2 regions of the Neobacillus niacini genome follow, and region 2 is predicted to be linked to the other one. Evidence: riboswitches for the same ligand, from Rfam matches in the RefSeq annotation. Region 2 holds a riboswitch; the other holds the start of a gene.
The links. Region 2 has a riboswitch for FMN ahead of ribE (riboflavin synthase). Riboswitches for the same ligand answer to the same signal wherever they lie in the genome.

Region 1: another riboswitch for FMN. It lies ahead of ACN6MT_RS13835 (ECF transporter S component); the one in region 2 lies ahead of ribE (riboflavin synthase).

What each region holds. Positions count from the first base shown of each region.
Region 1 covers NZ_CP183883.1:2,837,251-2,848,365, reverse strand. Annotated here, with positions in the region: gene ACN6MT_RS13865 (DUF2663 family protein) at 1-275, opposite strand, end outside; gene ACN6MT_RS13860 (LysM peptidoglycan-binding domain-containing protein) at 364-1,011, opposite strand; gene ACN6MT_RS13855 (CPBP family intramembrane glutamic endopeptidase) at 1,004-1,612, opposite strand; gene ACN6MT_RS13850 (RecQ family ATP-dependent DNA helicase) at 1,612-3,117, opposite strand; gene ACN6MT_RS13845 (helix-turn-helix domain-containing protein) at 3,108-4,154, opposite strand; gene ACN6MT_RS13840 (ferredoxin) at 4,390-4,638, shown strand; gene ACN6MT_RS13835 (ECF transporter S component) at 4,755-5,312, opposite strand; FMN riboswitch at 5,491-5,621, opposite strand; gene ACN6MT_RS13830 (peptidoglycan DD-metalloendopeptidase family protein) at 5,718-6,437, opposite strand; gene ACN6MT_RS13825 (negative regulator of sigma-X activity) at 6,978-8,159, opposite strand; gene sigX (RNA polymerase sigma factor SigX) at 8,134-8,685, opposite strand; gene ACN6MT_RS13815 (ATP-binding protein) at 8,872-10,650, opposite strand; gene ACN6MT_RS13810 (response regulator transcription factor) at 10,647-11,115, opposite strand, start outside.
Region 2 covers NZ_CP183883.1:4,390,950-4,401,987, reverse strand. Annotated here, with positions in the region: gene ACN6MT_RS21790 (hypothetical protein) at 1-162, shown strand, start outside; gene qoxD (cytochrome aa3 quinol oxidase subunit IV) at 178-459, opposite strand; gene qoxC (cytochrome aa3 quinol oxidase subunit III) at 461-1,057, opposite strand; gene qoxB (cytochrome aa3 quinol oxidase subunit I) at 1,061-3,004, opposite strand; gene qoxA (cytochrome aa3 quinol oxidase subunit II) at 3,042-3,950, opposite strand; gene ACN6MT_RS21765 (iron-sulfur cluster assembly accessory protein) at 4,264-4,569, shown strand; gene ACN6MT_RS21760 (Cof-type HAD-IIB family hydrolase) at 4,779-5,531, shown strand; gene ACN6MT_RS21755 (cold-shock protein) at 5,721-5,921, shown strand; gene ACN6MT_RS21750 (YwbE family protein) at 6,135-6,341, opposite strand; gene ACN6MT_RS21745 (hypothetical protein) at 6,341-6,544, opposite strand; gene katA (catalase KatA) at 6,763-8,223, shown strand; gene ACN6MT_RS21735 (oxidoreductase) at 8,361-9,209, shown strand; gene ACN6MT_RS21730 (GyrI-like domain-containing protein) at 9,325-9,795, shown strand; FMN riboswitch at 9,889-10,036, shown strand; gene ribE (riboflavin synthase) at 10,212-10,871, shown strand; gene ACN6MT_RS21720 (bifunctional 3,4-dihydroxy-2-butanone-4-phosphate synthase/GTP cyclohydrolase II) at 10,896-11,038, shown strand, end outside.

The DNA.
Region 1 (11,115 bases), 1.6 Mb from region 2:
GCTCCATATAGAATTGCTGTAATGGCAAACAAACCAATATTTATAGCATCACTTACAGAGGCAGAAAACATTGCAAAGAAAGAATAAGAGTATTGTTTTGCAATATTAAAATAAAAATAACTAAAAAATAAAAGAGCAAATAACAGCATAGAATAGATTGTTAAATAGTGCCATCTTTTGGCTGTATCAAACTTTATTTTCCTTTTACGTACGTTTTCTAGCATTTGTTTTGTTGCCTCATCAGTATGTTCAAGTGAACAAATTGGTTTATCCATACTATCAACCACCTCAGTAACATAAATATGAACTTGTCCGATAAATTATGAAAGAATTAAATAAAAAAAACCGATCAAACATGATCGGCTACTTGTTTAATGGAATTTTTAAAACCTGACCTAAATAAATTTCATTACTAGAAATGTTATTGGCCTTTCGGATAATATCCTCCCCAGCTTTTGAATGGTAATATTTCAATGAAATCCGATATAGATTTTCTCCCGGTTTAACCGTATGATAAATCACTTGAGGAGCTGGTTCAACATTTTTATCTGTGCCTTGCCCACTAATCGTTGTTGGTTCAGGAGCTGGAGTTGCTATTGAAGTATCTTCACTGATAGATTTTTGAACTTCAACGGCCTCTTGCTCCTCCTCCACTGGAGTATTTTCATTTTCCTTTTCCTTTGTTTCAACAGTACTTTCAGTTTCAGTTTTTTCAAAGTTAATCACTTCATATCCAGAAGAGTCACCAGTAACTTTCTCAGTTTTGCTGCCTTTTCCCTCCTCAAGATACGAGTATGCACTAAAAATAACGATTGGAAGAAGAATAAAAAATAATACTAAAATACGAATGATAGGATATTTTACTTTCCATTTTGTTTTCTTTCTTTTTTCCCTATGAATTTGTTCTCTTGGAGGTAATTGGTCACGAACCTCAGTTGTTTCTTCATTAATTTTTTCAATTCTCCGTTTTAGCCGTTCTGCCTGGCTTCTAAAAGGTTCTTCTTTATTCATGAAGCAATCCTCCTGTTCCATCGACATCTATGGTGTTTTTATATTTAATATAAAGCCCTAATAAAAAATCAATGGTAAAATGCATGATTATCGTTATGGCTAAATTGTTACTCCATTCATAAATGAAGCCAATTAAAAAACTAATAATGACAATATTAGAAAATAAAAACCAATTAAAAAGGTAACGATAATGTATGATAGCAAAAATAATACTTGCAAAAATTAGTCCAACCTTGGTTTGGATGACACCACGGAAGAGCAACTCTTCACTAAATGCTACCAATGCGGCTATCCCTGCTATGTGGATGACGCTTCGATTTTTAAATATCCTCTCGTTCAGTCCGCCATCGTCGTAAAAAGACTTCGGGAGTAATTTCATTAATATAATATCAACAATGACAACAGCTACACCGGCAGGAATGCCGATTAACAAAATTCTTATATCCGAGAAGTCAATTGTATACAAATATGAAAAATGGTCAAACAAAAGAATGCCTAAAACAAAAGTAATGACAAGCAGGAAGATTTGGGTCAAATATAGATGGGAGAGAAGTTCTCTATCCGTTAATCCTTTGATTAGTTCATTATATTTATTTTTCATTACCTCAACTCACGATTTAGTAGAATATTTGCTAAATAATCCTTCCACATTTTTGCATTATCAGGATGGCTGTGGAAATCTTCAGCTGCCTGGTATTGTTCTAGCTGTATACCACAAACATCGCAGCAATTCTGTATTTTTTCTAGTACCAGCTCGTCTTCAAAATAATTTAAAATTAATTCTCTTCTACACGACTTGGATTCAATCCACTTTTTCAGATAATGAATATTGTCCTTTTTCACCTTTAATCTAGCATTAACAAAGTCCTTCAATCGCTGTTTTGCTTGTTCTAAATTGGTGAATTTCAGAGACTTTTTGATAAAGTCTTGAATGATCCTCCACTGAACCTCGGAGAATCCCCCATCCTCTCTTAAGTGCTGATTCATGTCAAGAAAATGGTCAATCAGTATCTCTTCCTTTGGAAAATATGAGAATAGCCAATCAATTTGCTGTTCAGACGGTAATTCGCCTTCTGCCAGCTGTATAGGAAGCTGGTCGTCTCCCCGAGCATATAATAAAATTGCAACACTATCCTCACCATCGCGTCCAGCTCGACCAATCTCCTGCAGGTATGACTCAATTTGCATTGGCATATGATAATGAACGATAAATCGAATATTTTCCTTATTAACTCCCATCCCAAAAGCACTTGTTGCACAAATAATATCGAGTTGTCCGTGAATAAATTGTTGTTGTATTAATATTCTTTGCTCCTGGTCTAAGCCTCCATGATAGGCCATAGCTCTCGTAATTCCCTTGTCCGCTAATAGTGAGGCCATTTGTTCAGCGATTTTCTTACTTGAAAAATAAATGATTCCAGGTTTCTGAAGCTTTCGAACTAATTCAATCAGTCTTGATTGTTTATCATAATAGTTAGTTACTTCTTCAATATAAAAAGCAATATTTGGCCGGTCAATCGTTGATTCAATCTTAGTAAATTTCTGTAAGTCGAGAGATTGAATGATATCCTCTCTTACTTTTTTGGTTGCTGTTGCTGTTAAAGCAAGGGTTAGAGGATTCCCTAATTGTTTTCGGTAATCCCCTAATTTCGAATATTCCGGGCGAAAGTCGTAGCCCCACTGTGAAATACAATGTGCTTCATCTACTACAAATAATGAAACAGTAAGAGCCTGCAGTTTTTTCATTATTATAGGCATGCTTAACATCTCGGGCGAAACAAAAATATATTTGTATTGTTTTAAATTACGTAATACGTAGCCTCTCTTTTCAGCGTCAAGAAACGAGTTTAATGCAATGACCCGTTTCTCGCCAAACTTCATTAATTGTTCCACCTGGTCCTGCATAAGAGATAACAGAGGAGAAATAATTAAAATTTGACCATCCAAACAATAACCGGGGAGTTGGTAACATAAGGATTTACCAGTGCCAGTCGGAAGCATGGCAATCGTGTGGTTTCCTCCTAACAGAGAAGAAATCACTTCCTTCTGCCCCGTTTTAAAGGTTTTATATCCAAAATGCTTATTCAAAAGATTCTCTAGTTCCATTGTCTATCACCATACTTTGCAAGAACGAGTCTGATTTGAAAGTAAGAAGCTGTTTTGATATGGTTCCTAATTACCTTAAGCTGCCTAGTCGATTCTTGCCTTGAAATTCCTAGAATCATTAGCTGAATTTCTTCATCTACAAACGAGTTAATTGAAAAATCTTTAACATTCAAAGCAAATTCCACTAGATGGTCTTCGATCGTGCTTATTTTTAAATTCCGAATGCCGGCGATTTCCTCAGTGGTAAAGCCTTGATTTAACAGTACCAGGGTTTTACGCGCCGAAAGTGTTAAGGTATCCTTATGGTCTAAATTAGTAAACAGCGATGATAACACTTTAAAGCGAGCAGGTTCACTTTCAACAAAATGAAGTAAGCAATGAATTGCATTGATAAATTCAAGATGATATTGTATTGAATCTAACTCTAATTCTTTGGCAATTTGGGATGAAGTCCTTCCAATTTGTTTGTATCCTGTTAATCGAAATATCAAGACCTCAGGATTGACATCCCTTGCGTGTTCTAGGATTTGCACTAATTCAAAAAAAAGCGATTTTCCGAGCTCTGCCTTTGGTACAGATGTAGACTTCAGAAACTCCTTTAGCCAGTTATGAACTTCCACATTTTTTTGAATTGGGATATATTTTGTTTCTTGGAATGTAAAATTTGAAGTAACTTGTACTAACAGCGAGAGTCTTTCCCATACTATTAAAGTAAAGGGTTGATATCGCCATCCATTCACATAATACGGCTGTGCATGATTTAATAAATAATCTTCACCTGCTGAGGTAAGTAGAAATCTTTGTTCCCCACAAGCTTCCACCAGTTTTTTTTCAAGTAAGTGGTTGAAAATTTCATCAAAAGCATCACGGGTTAATGGTTCAAGAATTCGAAAGTACCTTTTTAATGAAAATAAATGTGCATCCTGAAGGGTTTGCGACGACTTCTTTCCATTTAATAGGTGAAAGATGGAATAAATTGTTCGTTCACCATTTAATTGTTTTAAACAATATAACAAAATGTTTTTAATGTTACTCATTCCATTCCACCACTTTTTGTTGAGAATCGACAAAATCACCTATTTTTCTATCCTTTATTCTACCATGAAACTGAGGGTGATGTTGCTTAAAATTGTGGAAGATTGGGGGAATCCAAAACCTATAGAGCATTTTTCTATTGAAAAGTTACTCGTAGAGTTTTACAATAGGAATGAGTAATGCGTTTCCATAATATATGGAAGATAGTAAGTTATTTTATTGGGAGGTTTTTTTTTCATGGCAAAGTATACGATTGTTGACAAAGAAACTTGCATTGCATGTGGAGCATGTGGCGCAGCAGCACCAGACATTTACGATTATGATGATGAGGGTATTGCATTCGTAACTCTTGATGATAATGAGGGTATTGTTGAAATCCCAGATGTTTTAATTGATGATATGATGGATGCTTTCGAGGGCTGTCCAACAGATTCAATTAAAGTTGCTGATGAACCATTTGATGGCAACGCAACAAAATTCGAATAATATTTTGTCATTAAAAGATTGTTAAGCTGCTACCCCCGCTAACTTAGGCGGGGGTTATTTATGTATCTGTGTACCTGAAATAAAAAGAAACCAAGCTCACACCTGGTTTCTTAGCTTTAAGCACTTTTTACAATGGTTAATTTATTAATCCATGACTGCATTCTAATGAATAACAGCATAAATATTGAAGACATTACAATGCCTTTAATGATATTAAAAGGTAAAATAGCGGGCACTACTAAATTACGCATGTCAGGGAACTTTAGCAGCGAAGTATAAGCAGGTAAGATAAACAAGTAATTTAAAATACTCATCATGACCGCCATAATAAGAGTTCCGACGATGAGTGCAAGAGTCATTCCTTTTCTGGTTTTCATTTTGTTATAAACATAGTACGTAGGCAGTACAAACAAAATACCAGCTAGAAAATTAGCAATATGCCCAACGGGAATTCCTGTTGCACTTCCTGTAGCTACATAATTAAGTGCATTTTTGAAAAACTCAACTAATATTCCTGCAACAGGTCCAAAAATTAAAGCGGCGATTAATGCTGGAATATCGCTGAAATCAATAAATAAGAAATTTGGGAATGGCGGAAGCGGGAAGTTAATTAGCATTAAAAGATATGCGATACTGCTCAGCATTCCAATTGATACAATTGCTTTGACACTCATTTTTTTTTTCAATTTTTCCTCTCTCCTTTTTGATCCATCAAGTTAGGAAGAGAGGTTCATCAGCGATAAGGTGTCCGAGTTAAAATTAAAAAACCCCAAGAAAAATATCTTGAGGGATTTTACAAAGGCACTCTTAATAAACGTTCAAAATACCAGCATTTTTTAAACGTCGCAGAACCTCCATCTTCTCCCATCCAGACTATACTGTCGGCTTTGGAATCACACCAAATCCTGCCATACGGCTCGCGGGCTCAAGAGTTTTACTCTAATACCGCCGATCGGGAATTTCACCCTGCCCCGAAGATAGATCGATATTTAGTTTCCATTTTATTATACAAATAAAAATTAGTCTTGAAAAGAAAAAAGCACTAACCGCATATGTATTGGTTAGTGCACTGTAAATTATCAATGGAGAACTAAAATTTGTTCAGGCATGATAAGATCTGATTTTAGTTGATTTACTTCCTTTAGCTTTTCAACTGAAAGATGACTTTTCTTTGCAATGGAAGTCAGTGTGTCTCCAGTTTGTACAATATAATGGGATTTATCACTATTTACATTGGTACTAGCTGCTAAGCTATCTGAAGTACTCGCCATACCTCCTGTTACTGCCACACCCACCTCAGCATTGCCAAGCATCCTTTCAGGATCTATAGCATTTTTCTTATCATAGGTCCATTCGATTTGATGACTTTCAAAATGGAGATGAACACCTGTAGATTCACCCGTTCTTCCCATGGTTCCAATTCTATCACCCTGCTTAATCACCTGCCCCTCATTTACAAGTCGATTATTTAAGTGTGCATATACCGTAACAAAATTATTGGGATGTTTAATAAAGATAACATTTCCATATGTTTTGGAATAATAGGATTTACCTACTACACCATCCTCTACAGCAACTATAGGAGAGTTAAGACCTCCAGCTATATCTATTCCTTTATGTGTACCATGCCTAGTCCCATATGTATCAGATATGACACCATCCGTGGGCCATATCCATCCAGCTTTTATTTCTTTTGAATCCTGCATACTCGCTTCGGTCTGCTTACCGCCTAAAAATAATAAACTGACACAAAGCGCCATAATTGCGGCGATTAAAAGCCGCCTTATGTAGTCTCGCATTTAATTATTTTCCTCCTTAATCTTGTCCTCTCCTCCACAAACCATATGTTTATCTCTTCATGTTTAGAACATACAATTTGATGAGAGCGGTTGAACATACTTGTTATAATTTGGAGAGAAATGGTTTTTTATTCATTGCTCTTTTATTATTTATTGTTGATTTCGTGTAGGGCCGAGAATTCATAAGCGGAGAATTTCCGGCTATTGTATAAAGATGAGCTTAAAAAGCAGAAATAAGCGGAGATATTCCGGTTAACTGCTTAAAATAAGACAAATTCCATGGATTTCGATACAATAAGTGGAAAAACTCCGCTTATTTTTAAGGAAATATGGGTAATTACCAATTTAAACGGAAATTCTCCGCTTACTTTCCAAACACAGTTAAATCAACATTCAATTTTAAAAGAGCCCTATTCATAAAAGTATCGAAAAGTGAAAGGTGCCTCCTCGTAGTGCGAGGCTTCGATCCAGGAGATTACTCTTGTGAAACTAGATAAAAAAAGATTAACCTTGTGCTGGTTAATCTTTTTTTGTCTAATTTTATTGAATTGGACGATAATTGGGCGCTAATGGAACCTTTATATCCTTTGTTAAATCAAACGGTCCTAAACTATTGATAGGAGCGTTTAGAAGCCTTACAGTATCTATTCCAAAACCTTTTGCTGTCAATAAAATAGCTTCTAAGGAGTAAACATTTTCTATATTATTTTCCATTACTGCATTTTCATCGATTGTAATAATTAATTTATTTTCCTTGATTTCAATATCCTTAAAAGAAAAGGATGGTACTAATGAGGCTGTTAAACCCATTTCTATTGGATCTGTCTTCATTGCTTCGAAAGCAGCATTAATATTTTGATAACTATCAGTGGTAGGGACAAGGTAGGTGGTTTCCGTTCCATCTGGTGTATAAAAGAAATAGGCATGTTTACCTTCTGATTCAACTTGTATTTCTTTGATTTCGCCAAAATTACCAAATTCTATTCCTGGTTGACCATTCGTAGTAAGCATAATTTTATTAACTTGACTATTTGAAGAGATATTTTTCTTTAAAGAATCAATAAAATTCGTTTCAGACGCAGAACCTTCTCCATATTTATGATCATTAGGCACATCAACCATTACGGTGTTATTTGTAGTATCTAATGTTAAAGTCGCATTTAGTGGATAATAGTCGGATAATCCCCATTCCTCTTCCTTTAATAATCCCATTGTTTCGATGAAAGCAGTGAGCCAGTTTTTATTTTGATCTAGTTGAACAACTGTAGATACAGGCACTAAAATTTGTGCTTGAGAATCAGGAATCCAGTAGGTAAGAACTGTCCCATTTCCTAATTCATCATCATACAATGCTGTTTTATCACTCGAAGTCATGAGCATTTTTTGTTCCGCGCCTGATATTCCTGTCTCGTTTTTCGTTGAATCCTCTTTCAGAGTCGATGAATCTTCTTGAGATAGACTTTTTTGTTCCTCCTTGGAAACTTTCTCCTGAACAGCACGATCAAGAGAATATTCAGTTCTATCGAACATTGTTGGAACCAATAAGAAAAAAAGAAGTAATGCGGCTGCAGTTGCAATACCCGGTATAATCCATGCAGACCGTTTTCGCTTTTTTATGGAAAGATTTTGGTATATGTCACGAGGATTGCGATGGTCATGGATTTTGGGCATTTGCCTTAGTAATTCTTCGAGCTGCTTATCGCTCCACTCTGACTTCTTCACTATCTAATCCCTCCTTTTCATTAAACATTTCCATATGCTTCTTTAATACTTTTATTGCACGGTGCTGTGTTGTTTTCACTTTACCCTCGGTCCATCCAAGAGCTTCGGCCGTTTCAGTTATTGATAAATCATTTAAAAAGCGCAATATGACAACAGAACGCTGATCCACTGTACAATGTTCCAAACATTGATAGATCCGTTTAATTTCTTCCTTATGAATCATAATTTCTTCTGGGATTGGATAGTCATCTTTTACTTGGCTGGAAGACCAATCAAACTTTTCTAGCAGCCTGCCCTTCCATCCCTTTTGCTTCCGAAAAGAATCAATTGCAACATTTCGCGCGATAGAAAATAGCCATGTTTTTTCGCTGCTCTTTCCTTCAAACCGATGATACGATTTAAACACCCTGATATATACTTCTTGTACTAAATCCTCTGCCTGTTCTTTATTTCTAACCATATAAAACAAAAATTGAAAAACGTCATGATGATATTTTTGATATAGTTCATCGAAAACGGAGTCCATCCATTCCCCTCCCCGTTCATAGAATTAGTCGATACTTATGTACAAAAAGTTTCACATTTTAAATATAGACTTTTTAAGCCAAAAAGTGAAGGCATTCTAAGGAAACAAAAAAACTCACCCGTAGTAGATGAGTTTTAGATTTTAGAATATGTTTCCCGTGAATCAATAGAAATCGCCATTTTTTTCTTATTTTCGTGGAAGTAAAAAGCTAAATGTCGTTCCTTGTCCAATTTTACTTTGTACCGAAATATGCCCTCGATGGGCGTCAATTATATTTTTCGCAATAGCTAATCCTAGTCCTGTACCAGCTCTTCCTCTCGTTCGGGCTTTATCCGCTTTATAAAAACGTTCAAAGACGAAAGGCAAATCTTCTTCCGGTATACCTGAACCTGAGTCCGACACTTCCACTTTTATTCCCAAATCATCAGCTTTGACAAGTAACCTGACTGATCCTCCTTGTGGAGTATGACGGATCGCATTATCAATTAAATTGGTTAGTACTTGTTCAATACGATCAGGGTCAAATAAAACATTAGGTAAATCATTTTCTAGGTCAGCACTTAAGTAGATATCATTTTCCCTAGCCAGACCTTGAAATTTATGGACAATTCTATTCATAAACGAATAGAGGTTAACCTCATCAAGTGTTAATTGGATATGCCCTGCTTCCATTCTAGCGAGATCAAGCAGCTCATTAACAAGTCTCCCCATCCTTAGAGATTCATCATAGATGACTTTAGCCATTTCCTTTTTTTCTTCCTGAGATTCTGCAATATCATCGACAATGGCTTCACTATAGCCCTGTAACATGGAAATCGGCGTTCGAAGTTCATGAGAAACATTTGCAATAAAGTCCTTTCTCATTTTTTCTAATACCCGTTCCTCTGTCATATCTCTTAGTACAGCTACTGCTCCACGAATAAATCGGTTACTATAAAGCGGACTTACCAAAATGACCCAATGGCGGCCCTGAAGAGAAATTTCCCCTATTTGCTCCTTCTCCGTATCAACAGCTCTTTGAAAAAGTTCCATAGCTTCTGTTGGTATTTCTTCAGAAGTGGTGTGAGGTCCACCTTTTTCATAGTACCAATATTGTAAAAAGCGGTCTGCAGGAGGGTTGGTTATTAAGATTGTCCCATCACGATTAAAGGTTATTACACCATCTGCCATACTACTCAGAATACTAGCAAGCTGTTCTTTTTCCTGACTAAGAGCATTCATATTGAACTTTAACTGCCGCCCCATTTGGTTAAAAGCTGTAGCAAGTTCCCCTATTTCATCATGGGTGAGGATTGGTACTTTCGTGTCAAATTTTCCTCTTGCTACTTCGAATGCTGCTTCTCTCATTTTCCTTAATGGCGCAGTAATCCTGGTAGACAAAAAGAAAGCAAAAATAGTTGTCAGGATAATCGCAACACCCGCAACAAGCAATATAAAATTAGTTGTTGAATGAGTGGTTTCCTCGACTACTTCCAATGATTGATAAATAAAAACAGCACCATTTTGTCCATCAATGTGCAACGGAACACCAATGATTGAATATTTTGCAGCGTCTTGGTCCGATTCATTAATGGAAAGCTTCGATACTTTTTCAACTGTCCTGTTTTCTTCAAACACTTTGGACAATTCGATATCATTTTGGATGTCTGGAACCGACAACTTTACTGATTTTTCCGAGTTAGGAGAGAAATAAACTTCCTGGTCATTTTTAATGATGACTACATTTGTAACTTCATCAATAATTTCCCAAGAGATTTCTAAACCTAAAGGAAATTGCTCATCAGGATGATTTTCCAGAACATTAGCTATTTTCTCAGCCTGATGAGTTAAATCATTTTTGGTTCCCATAATGGTGTTATTCTCAAAAAACTCAAGTAGCATGACTGTTAGAATAAAAAGGATAAAGGTAACCAAAAATATTATGGTAAACCAGAGCTTACCAACTACACTGCGTAAAAAGGTCATTCATTAACTACCTCAAATTTGTAGCCTACTCCCCAAACTGTTACAATCATTCTTGCTGCCTGCTCAGAAACTTTATTTAACTTTTCACGGAGACGCTTAACGTGTGTATCAACCGTACGTAAATCACCAAAAAATTCATAATGCCATACTTCTTTTAGTAATTGCTCCCGGTCAAAAACTTTATCAGGTGCTTTAGCTAGGAAATAGAGTAACTCATATTCTTTAGGCGTTAAACTTACTTCCTTACCATCAGCCAAAACTCTATGTGCGTCATTATCAATTGTTAAGTGTGGGAACACAATAACATCCTTTGTTGTTGTATCTGTTTGGAGATAACTTGTTTGAGATGACCTTCTTAATAAAGCCTTTACTCGCAAAACTACTTCCCTCGGGCTGAATGGTTTTACAATATAGTCATCTGTACCCACTTCAAAGCCTTGTACGCGATTAACCTCTTCACCTTTG
Region 2 (11,038 bases):
TACAATCTTTTAGTGCCAATTGGAATTGGAACATGTGTTGGTGCTGTATTTATTTTTCTGATCGGTGTGTTCTTGGTCGTAACAGATGAAATGTTGGAAAAATCATATATAGGGACGAAAGTAGTTCCAATGAGATCAAAAAAAGGAGCACCTATTCAATAGGTACTCCTTTTTTAATTACATATCCCAAATCATTGCTAGCAGCGTTCCAAACACTGTTACAAGTGCGATAATCAGGCCATAAAAAACATTTGTATAAATTGCACCTTTATCCTTTGTTTCTCCAGCGTGCATAAAAACAACTAATTGTAGTCCTGCTTGGATGAATGCTGTAACAAGAAGGATTGTCATGCCTGCTGCAAAGGACATATCAAGAAAGTATACGGCTAATGCAACGGTTGTCAGGAGTATAGAGAATACAAAACCAAGTACTTGCTTCATTGGAAATAATTGGCTCATATTACATCATTCCTTTCAAGTAGATGAAGCTGAAAATGAAAATCCAAACAACATCTAGGAAATGCCAATATAGCGAGAAGATAAATGCTTTATTGGTTGTTTGTGGAGTTAATCCACGTTTTTTAATTTGGAGAATAATGAACAATCCCCAGAAAAAGCCAAGTGTAACGTGTGCTCCATGAGTTCCAAGGGTGGTTAAGAGAGCTGCTGTAAATGCACTCGTTTGGATACCAGCACCTTCATGTACATACGTAACAAATTCAAAGATCTCTACCCCTAAAAACGCTAGACCAAGAAGCAGGGTAATCGAGAAGAATGAAATCATTGCCTTTTTGTTCCCTAGACGCATGGCATGAATTCCAAGTCCAACTGTAAAGCTGCTTGTTAAAAGTAAGATTGTTTCAAATAAAACAGGAGTGATTTGGAAAATCTCTGCTCCAGTTGGACCGCTTCCGGTTCTATGCTCTAACGTAAAGTAGGTTGCGAACAGGGTAGCGAAAAGCATAATTTCGGCACCTAGGAAAATCCAAAATCCTAGGACTTTTAAACTGTTTTCTTCTGTACTATATTCTAGTGGAAGCGAGTTATCTATTTTCATAATCTAAGCACCTCGCAAATTTGTTTCTGTTTCTTCAATTTCTTTTACAGAGATATAACGGCCGTGGTCTTGTTCAAATGACCTTAGAGCCATACAAATGAAAATACCAATTGTCGTAAGGATTGCCGGAATCCACAAGCTGAAAATAAAGGAGAATCCCCATACAAAGAAGATACAGCTCATGATGAATGGGATACCGCTATTATTTGGCATGTGAATTTTCTCGTATTCACCTTTAAATAATACATGACCATTTTTCTTTGCGTCCCATAGTGCTTCATTGGAACGTACTTCTGGTAAAATCGCAAAATTATATTCTGGTACTGGTGTATGTGTTGCCCATTCTAACGTACGTGCATCCCAAGGATCGTTACTAATATCTCTTGATTCATAGCGGGTACTATAGTAGATATTATAGACGATTAACACGAACCCAATGGCCATAATCGCAGCACCAACGAACGAAATCATATTCATTGCACCAAATCCAGCAGCTTCAGAGTATGTGTACATACGACGTGCCTGGCCATCTAAACCTGAAACGTACATAGGCATGAAGGCTAAGACGAAGCCGATTGAAAGAAGCCATGCTGTCCATTTACCAATTTTCTCATTTAACATGAAACCAAACATCTTTGGCCAATAATAATGCAGCCCTGCAAGCATCGCGTAAACAACACCAGGTATAATAACGTTATGGAAGTGAGCAACTAAGAACATTGTATTGTGATATTGATAGTCTGCTGCAGACATCGCAAGCATTACGCCGGTAACTCCGCCAAGTGTAAATAACGGAATGAATAGCATGCTGTAAAGCATTGGTGTAGTAAAAACAATTTTCCCTTTTCTAAGTGTGAACAGCCAGTTAAAAATCTTCACACCAGTAGGAACAGCAATTGCCATCGTTGTGATGGAGAAGATACTGTTTGTAAATGCTCCTTGCCCCATAGTAAAGAAATGGTGCGCCCATACCAGGAACGATAGAAGCGATATAATAACCATCGAACCAACCATAGATTTATAGCCATATAGGTTACGACGGGCAAAAGTTGAAATAACTTCACTGTAAATTCCAAATGCCGGCAGAATTAAGATATATACCTCAGGGTGTCCCCAAACCCAGAAAATGTTTGCCCAAAGCATATCCATACCGCCATTATCCATCGTAAAGAAGTGAGTTCCAAATTGACGATCAAAGGTTCCCATTGCAAGTAACACAGCTAAAACTGGGAATGCGAAAACGATGATGACGTTGGCAATTAAAGCAGACCAAGTAAACATTGGCATTTTCATTAATGTCATGCCAGGTGCTCTCATTTTCAGAATGGTAGTGATAAAGTTAATACCGGTCATTAATGTACCAATACCTGCAATCTGTATCGCAATCATATAATAATTGGAACCTACAGATGTACTAAATTCGTTACCTGCAAGCGGGAAGTAAGAAGTCCAGCCTGCGTCAGGTGAACCGCCGACAACGAATGAAATATTGAATAACATCGCACCCATAAAGAATAACCAGAAGCTTAAAGCATTCAAGCGTGGAAATGCGACATCGCGTGCTCCAATTTGTAGTGGAACAACAAAGTTCATGAAGAACATAATGAATGGCATTGCCATGAAAAGGATCATAACGACGCCGTGTGTCGTGAAAATCTCATTATAATGCTGTGCATCAAGCAATGTGTTTTCAGGTACTGCGAGCTGGGCGCGCATCATGATGGCGTCAACCCCGCCTCGGAATAACATAAGAAGGGCAGAGAGCAAATACATAATACCAATTCGTTTGTGGTCAACTGTTGTTAACCATTCGCGCCATAAATAGCCCCATTTTTTAAAATATGTTAATCCGGCAATAACAGCGATGACTGTAAGCCCAATGGCAGCCATCGAAGCATAAATCGCAAGACTTGGATGTGGAACGGCAAATCGATCAAAGAAATCCATTTATTATATCTCCTTTCAGGGGAAGATTACTTTTATATTAATGACTCATACCTTCATGTCCGGTATGTGATTCTGTGTTTGTTTCTGTTTCAGATGATTCTTCACCATGTTCATGACCTGTTGGCGCAGGCGAAAATTCTAGGTGAGTTCCCGTGTATGTTTGCTGCCCCAGATGACCTGGTTCTAATAATTCTTCGAACTTTTTCTCTGTTATCGGCTTAGCGGTTTCCTTTACTTCTTTTACCCAGTCGTCAAAATCCTTTTGAGACATGGCTGTAACATTAAATGTATTCTCAGCAAATCCTTTACCTGAGAAGTTTGCATTACGACCCATGAATTCACCAGGGACATCTGCAGCTAAGTGTAAAGTGGTTACATGGTCACCCATTGCATATTTTTGTCCCCCAAGCTGTGGAATCCAGAAACTAGTAATGGGCCCATATGAATACAGTTTAAATTCCAGTGGTCTGTCCGTTGGAATATACAAGTAATTTACTGTTTCAATGCCTTCTTCTGGATAACTAAAGTGCCACTTCCAGTTTGAGGATGAAGCATAAACGACCAATGGTTCCTTATCTTCGTATCCTTTTGGTTTTGCCTCTACAATATAGTTACTTTGAACGGATACATAAGATAGGAAAGCTACAATTAATACTGGAATACCGACCATAATGACCTCAACCCAAATGTTACCTTCAATATGAGGCGGTTCATAATCTGCTTTTTGTTTAGAAGCGCGATATTTCACTAACATGTAGACTAACAATGCAAAAACAACAATGACAATAAAAGCCATAACTCCTATCGATAATAGGATGTCGCTTGCCTGTCTTTCTGCTTGAGGTCCTTTAGGATCCAGGACAAGTAATGGCTCACATCCAGATAAAATCGTAATGATTGTAAAAAACACTGAAAAGAAAGCCATCTTAATACTCTTTTTGTGCATGTTTTATAACTCCTCTCATTAATTATCACAATTGGTTGTTCGTGAATTCATTCACAAACTTGGGTGGAAGCTTATCTAAAATTAATACTACATAATAATAACTATATAATTAGTGTTATTATCCCGTACCACAATATTAACAACAATGGTGTGATGTTTATATACGTTTTTTGAAGAATTTGTGACAACTTTGTTAAGGTTTTAAATTCCATTAAAAAATAGCCCCAGGATGTGGTGAAAATAAAATAATTGTCTATTTTTGCCTATTAATGGGATAATGAATATGTATACCAATCGAATAGGAGAGACAAACATGAAAGTCAAAATTAATCGCCACGCAGCGAAAGCATTGAAGAAAATGTTGGAAGGACCAGAAGCAGAAGGGAAATTGTTTCGTGTGTATGTAACCAATATGCATGGCGATCACGCTCACTATGATTTAATGCTAGATACTCCAACAGAACATGATGAAGTAGTTAAAACGGATAAAGAGATTGATTTTATTCTTGATACGCGAGATGAATTTTTGGATGGAGTATGGATTCAACTGTTCCATGTTCCAAAAGAAGAGTGGGTAATTACTAACCCATCTAAAGGCGGTCATCATCACCATCATTAATTTAATAAAGATAAATGAATTCCACCTGGTATGGATCCAGGTGGTTTTTGATTATAATTTATAAAATCCCTTCATATAATCCAAGTACTTATCGATAATGTAATATCCTTACGATAGTATAGAGGTTTTTGTTTATAACAAACGATGTTTTGACGATAAATGATGATGGTGTACTCTAATAATGTATGGTTTTAAAGGAGTGATTGCATATGGGAGATTTCAATAGTAAGAACGGGATAAAACTAATTGCACTTGATATGGATGGTACTCTGTTGAACGATCAACATGAGATATCAGAAGCCAACCGTCAGGCGATTAAGGAGGCTCAGGAAAAAGGAATTTTTGTTGTCCTGAGTACTGGACGCTCACTTAGAAAATGTGAAAAACATGCAGATTCATTAGCATTATCGTCGTATTTGGTGACGGTAAATGGCAGTGAAATCTGGGATGAAAAAAGGGGGCTAGTGGAAAGGAGTCTTGTGAATACTGATTCCATTCAATGGATGGTAGAACTTACCAAAAAGCATAAGGTGCGTTACTGGGCCATCAGTACGAGGCGAAACTGGTTTGATGAAATGCCGGAAGATATTTATGGAGAGGAATGGCTGAAATTTGGATTTAACATTAAAGATTTCCCTACTAGAGACAAAATTTTAAAAGAGTTACAGGCCCGCGGGGAATTTGAATTAAGCAACTCCACTCCAACCAATATAGAGGTAAACCCAGCTGGGATTAATAAAGCAAAAGGACTGAAATTAGTCTGTGAGCGTCTTGGAATACATATGAACAGTGTCATGGCAGTAGGCGATAGTCTTAATGATTTGGCTATGATAGAAGAAGCAGGCTTAGGCATTGCGATGGGAAATGCTCAGGATTCGATAAAAAAGGCTGCTGTATGGGTGACATCTTCAAATAATGAAGATGGGGTTGCTAAAGCAATACAGAAATGGGTGCTGCAATAGTTTCATTTGCGAACGATTAACCATTATTCAGCTGGAAAATTAAATTTCCTGAAATAAAATTAATACAATTGTGAAATACTATATATACAAGAGGGAATTGTTTAAAAATAATTTCTCTTGGTTATAATAATCGGGCAAGACTATATTGCAATTTCATGTAATTGTTACATGCTAGGAGGAGCTACAAAGATGGAACATGGTAAAGTAAAATGGTTTAACGGTGAAAAAGGCTTTGGATTTATTGAGCGTGACGGAGGAGACGACGTATTCGTTCATTTCTCTGCAATTCAAGGCGAAGGCTACAAAACGTTAGATGAAGGTCAAGAAGTAACGTTTGAAATCGAAAATGGGCAACGTGGTCCACAAGCGGTTAACGTTCGTAAAGCATAATTAACCTTCTAAATCAAAAACAGACTCTAATTATGAGTCTGTTTTTTTATTGTTCTTTTATAATCTTACGTATGATATGAGAGCCAGAAAACGGACAAAAGATAAAAAAACCTCCACAAGAAGTGGAGGCTTACTATGTGATAAGTAAAATGGTTATTTATAGTATGGGGTTCATATGGGAAATTCATACCTAGGGATAGTTCATTTTACCTATTAGATCGACTGTGAAGTCACTATTTCCTGCACTCTTCCAACTTGACCATCCATTAACCTTACCTTTATCCCCTGTGGATGGAAACTTGAGTTTGTTAAAATATCCTTCACGACACCACTTGTAAGTTTTCCAGTTCTTTGATCAGCCTTAAGTACAATCTTAACCTTAGTACCGGCGGTGATGTCTTTTCTATTTTGACCGTTCATTAAACACCCATTTTCCTGCGGGTATTACTTACTTTTTTCGTCTGCTGGCTTTTCATTTTTTGGCTATTTTGAAGACCGCCCTGGGTGTTATTCGCTGCTGCAGCTTTGTTCTTCTTATTCGCCAACTGCTGTTTCATCGCTTCCTGCAAACTCATTTTCTTTTTTGGTTCTTCATTTTGGTTACTTTGATTGTTTTCTGACATTAGGAAATCCTCCTGAAAAAATGTACTTTCATACCCTCAGTATAATCTATTTATGAGTAAATTAACAATTCGTCTTTAAATTTTTATGCCTTTAAATATCCAAGAGATCTATTTAAATTTAATTCTATTTAATAATTATTATAATTTAGTATTGATTTTAATTTAATTTATATTATAATCTATTTGAGTAGTAATTAAATAGTTTACGAGGTGATTAAATGAGTAACAATAATATAAATTTAACAACAAGCTCCGGAGCACCAATAGGAGATAATCAGAATACGATGACTGCAGGCTTCCGTGGACCAACATTAATTCAAGATGTGCATTTACTAGAAAAATTAGCACACTTTAACCGTGAGAGAGTGCCTGAGAGGGTTGTACATGCGAAAGGTGCTGGGGCACATGGATATTTTAAAGTTACTAATGATATGTCAAAATATACGAAAGCAAAACTATTTAATGGTGTTGGCAAAATCACACCGATGTTTATTCGATTCTCAACTGTAGCAGGAGAACTAGGCTCAAGTGATACTGTGAGGGACCCGCGTGGTTTTGCGGTTAAGTTTTATACAGAAGAAGGAAATTATGATTTAGTAGGGAACAATACTCCTATTTTCTTTATTAGAGATGCGATTAAATTCCCAGACTTTATTCATACACAAAAAAGAGATCCGCGAACTCACTTGAAAAATCCAAATGCGGTATGGGATTTCTGGTCCTTATCACCAGAATCATTACACCAAGTCACATACTTGATGGGTGATCGAGGAATTCCTGCAACACTTCGTCATATGAACGGATATGGAAGTCATACTTTCAAATGGGTAAATATAGAAGGGGAAGCTGTTTGGGTAAAGTATCACTTTAAAACAGAGCAAGGCGTTAAAAATATGTCCAATGACGTAGCGGCTAAGCTTGCAGGTGAAAATCCAGATTATCATACTGAAGATTTATTTAATGCGATTGAAAAAGGCGACTTCCCTAAATGGAGGTTATATGTTCAAATCATGCCTTTAGAAGACGCTGATACTTATCGTTTTGATCCATTTGATGTAACGAAAGTATGGTCACATAAGGATTACCCATTAATTGAAGTGGGACAAATGGTATTAAACCGTAATCCAGAAAACTATTTTGCAGAAGTAGAGCAGGCAACCTTCTCACCTGGAACACTGGTGCCTGGTATTGAGCCTTCGCCAGATAAAATGCTGCAGGGTCGATTATTTGCTTATTCAGACGCGCACCGTTACCGTGTTGGCGCGAATCACAACCTGCTTCCTATTAACCGTCCTAAAGTAGAAGTAAATAACTATCAACGTGATGGTCAAATGCGCTCTGACAATAATGGCGGTGGGTCCGTTTATTATGAACCGAACAGTTTGGGCGGTCCAACTGAGTCACCAGAAGCAAAAACAACAGCATTCCCAGTTTCAGGTGTTGCAGATAGTGTTTCTTACGACCACAATGATCATTACACACAAGCTGGAGATCTTTATCGCTTAATGTCTGAAGAAGAGCGTATGCGTTTAATTGAGACAGTAGTTGGTGCGATGAAGCCTGTTGAGAGAGACGAGATAAAACATCGTCAAATTCAACACTTTTATAAAGCTGATCCTGAGTATGGTGAAAGAATAGCACAGGGTTTAGGCTTAGCTATCCCACAAGAAGTGAAATAGAATAGAAAATAACAAAAAGACTGTTCAATACGACAGTCTTTTTGTTATTTTCTAATTTTCTAAGAAAAACTGTTGATTTTCGACAGCTTTTGCAAATGCATCGTATTAAACTTTTCTTATCTGAAGGGAGATAAATGATGAAGAACAAAATAGCAATTGTAACCGGTACATCCAGCGGATTTGGTTTATCTACCTCTATCGAATTAGCTCGTAAGGGTTTTACTGTTGTTGCTGCAATGAGGAACATCAATAAAAAGAGTGACCTGTTACAGGAGGCAAAGAAGTATGATGTTGATTCCAAAATTGTCATCTGTGAATTAGATGTTACCAATGAAAATTCAATATTAGCATTTCATGAACGGGTAATTGCTACGTTTGGAAGAGTGGACGTTTTGGTTAATAACGCTGGTTATGCCGGTGCAGGCTTTGTTGAAGAAATATCAATGGACGAATATCGACAACAATTTGAAACGAATGTATTTGGCGTTATTGCTGTCACCAAGGCCTTTTTACCAGTAATGAGGAAACAAAACCATGGATGTATTATCAATGTTAGCAGCATAAGCGGAAAGGTAGCCTTTCCTGGTCTTTCGCCCTATATTGCTTCAAAGCATGCCATTGAGGGCTGGAGTGAGAGTCTTCGCTTAGAAATGCAGCCATTTGGTGTGAAGGTGGTATTAATTGAACCGGGGTCATACAAAACTAATATCTGGTCAACAGGCAAACAGGTCGCAGCAAAATCATTGCATTCACACTCTCCTTATCAGGATTATATGAAAAAAATAGAAAAATACATTACAGAAGGAGAAAATAGCTTTGGCGATCCACTTGAAGTTGCAAGGAAAATAGCTGGAATTGCGGTAATGGAAAACCCGGACATAAGGTATCCCATTGGTCGTGGTGTTAAGGCTTCAATATTTTTGAGGAATTTTTTACCATGGCGGTTGTGGGAAAAAATAATCATAACTAAACTATTTCAAAAATAGTAATAGTAAGGCAGCGGCAAACGGTAAGTATTCATGATATTGTCGTTTTTAGGAAGGGATTTCAGGGAAACAGTGAGAATAATAGATAGATGAACAACATAGAGGAGGGAATTGTTTGAATATCCAAGTGCTAGAAAAAGAAGAAATGAAGGTAGTTGGAATTTCGTGGAGCGGCACCTATTCACAATTGAATACCATTCCTGAATTATTTGATGCGATGAAAAAGCGGATCGATGAGGTACCCAATCAAACCAATACTTCTATCTTAATCGCTCCTTTTCATAGCAGAGAAACAGAATTAACTTATTATGTAACAACGCCAGTTGAAAAGCTGGAAAATGTCCCGGAGGGAATGGTAGGGTTTACGATTCCTCGCAAAAATTATGTTTGCACATCGCATAAGGGGAGTCTGTCAGAAGTAGAGAATACATATCGAGAAACGTTGATTTGGATGCAAGAATATGGCTATGAGTTGGATGATCATGCCCTGAGTTTAGAAGTCTATATACAAAAAGATTTGGCTAATGATGAAGAGATCCAGATTGAACTTTATCTGCCTGTAAAAACGTATGGAAACGGTTATTGATCACGAGGTGATCGAGAAATTTTTGACTCCTTGATTTTTTTTTTAGCAATTCTCACAACTATTAGGTATACTAATAATAATCATATAGTTGAATAATTCCTTCGGGGTCAGGTGAAATTCCTAACCGGCGGTGATGAAGCATGCGCTTCTTAGTCCGTGACCCGGTTAAACGAAAGTTTAAGCGGTGGATCTGGTGAAACTCCAGAGCCGACAGTTAAAGTCTGGATGGGAGAAGGAAAAAAATCCGGTTTAATCCAAGGGAGCAGTCTACCCTTTTATAAGCCCTATTTTCTTATTGCCTTTTCCAAGGACCCTGAAGAGTATGTTTCTTCAGGGTCCTTTTTATTCTTTTATGATTATTAGTAGGCAAAATTTTTGCATTCATTTGCAAAAAAAAGGTAAGGAGAACAAATTCTATGTTTACCGGTATTATTGAAGAATTAGGAGTAGTAGCAAATCTTAAACGAAGTGGGGAATCATTTGTACTTACAATTGATGCGAAAAAAATCTTAGAGGATGTTCACCTTGGGGACAGCATTTCAGTTAACGGGGTTTGTCTAACCGTGACTAGCTTCTCAAATAAACAGTTTACGGTAGATGTTATGCCTGAAACCGTTAAAGCCTCTAGCTTACGTACTCTTAAATCTGGAGCAAAAGTGAATCTCGAAAGAGCCATGGCTGCAGGAGGCAGGTTTGGAGGGCATTTCGTATCCGGTCATATTGACGGAACTGGTGTAATTAAAAGTAAAAAACCGGTGGAAAATGCGGTTTATTATGAAATTGAAGCTTCACCAGACATTCTAAGATATGTAATAGAAAGAGGATCGATTGCCGTAGATGGTACAAGCCTAACTGTGTTTGGAGTTACAGAGGAAACATTTACTCTATCTCTTATTCCCCATACATTATCTGAAAGTCTTATTGGTTTTAAAGAATCAGGTGATATTGTCAATTTAGAATGCGACATGATCGGAAAGTATGTAGGGAACTTTCTAACAGGCAAACAAAATACCGGTAACAAAAAAAGTTCATCTGGTATTAGTGCGAGCTTTTTAGAAGAACATGGTTTTGCTTAAAAACTTGGAAAGGAGAGATGAAACGTGTTTGATAAAATTGAAGAAGCCTTAATCGATTTACAAAACGGAAAAGTCATCATTGTTTGCGATGACGAGGACCGAGAAAACGAAGGTGATTTTGTCTCCTTAGCTGAAAAAGCAACACCTGAGGTCATCAATTTAATGGC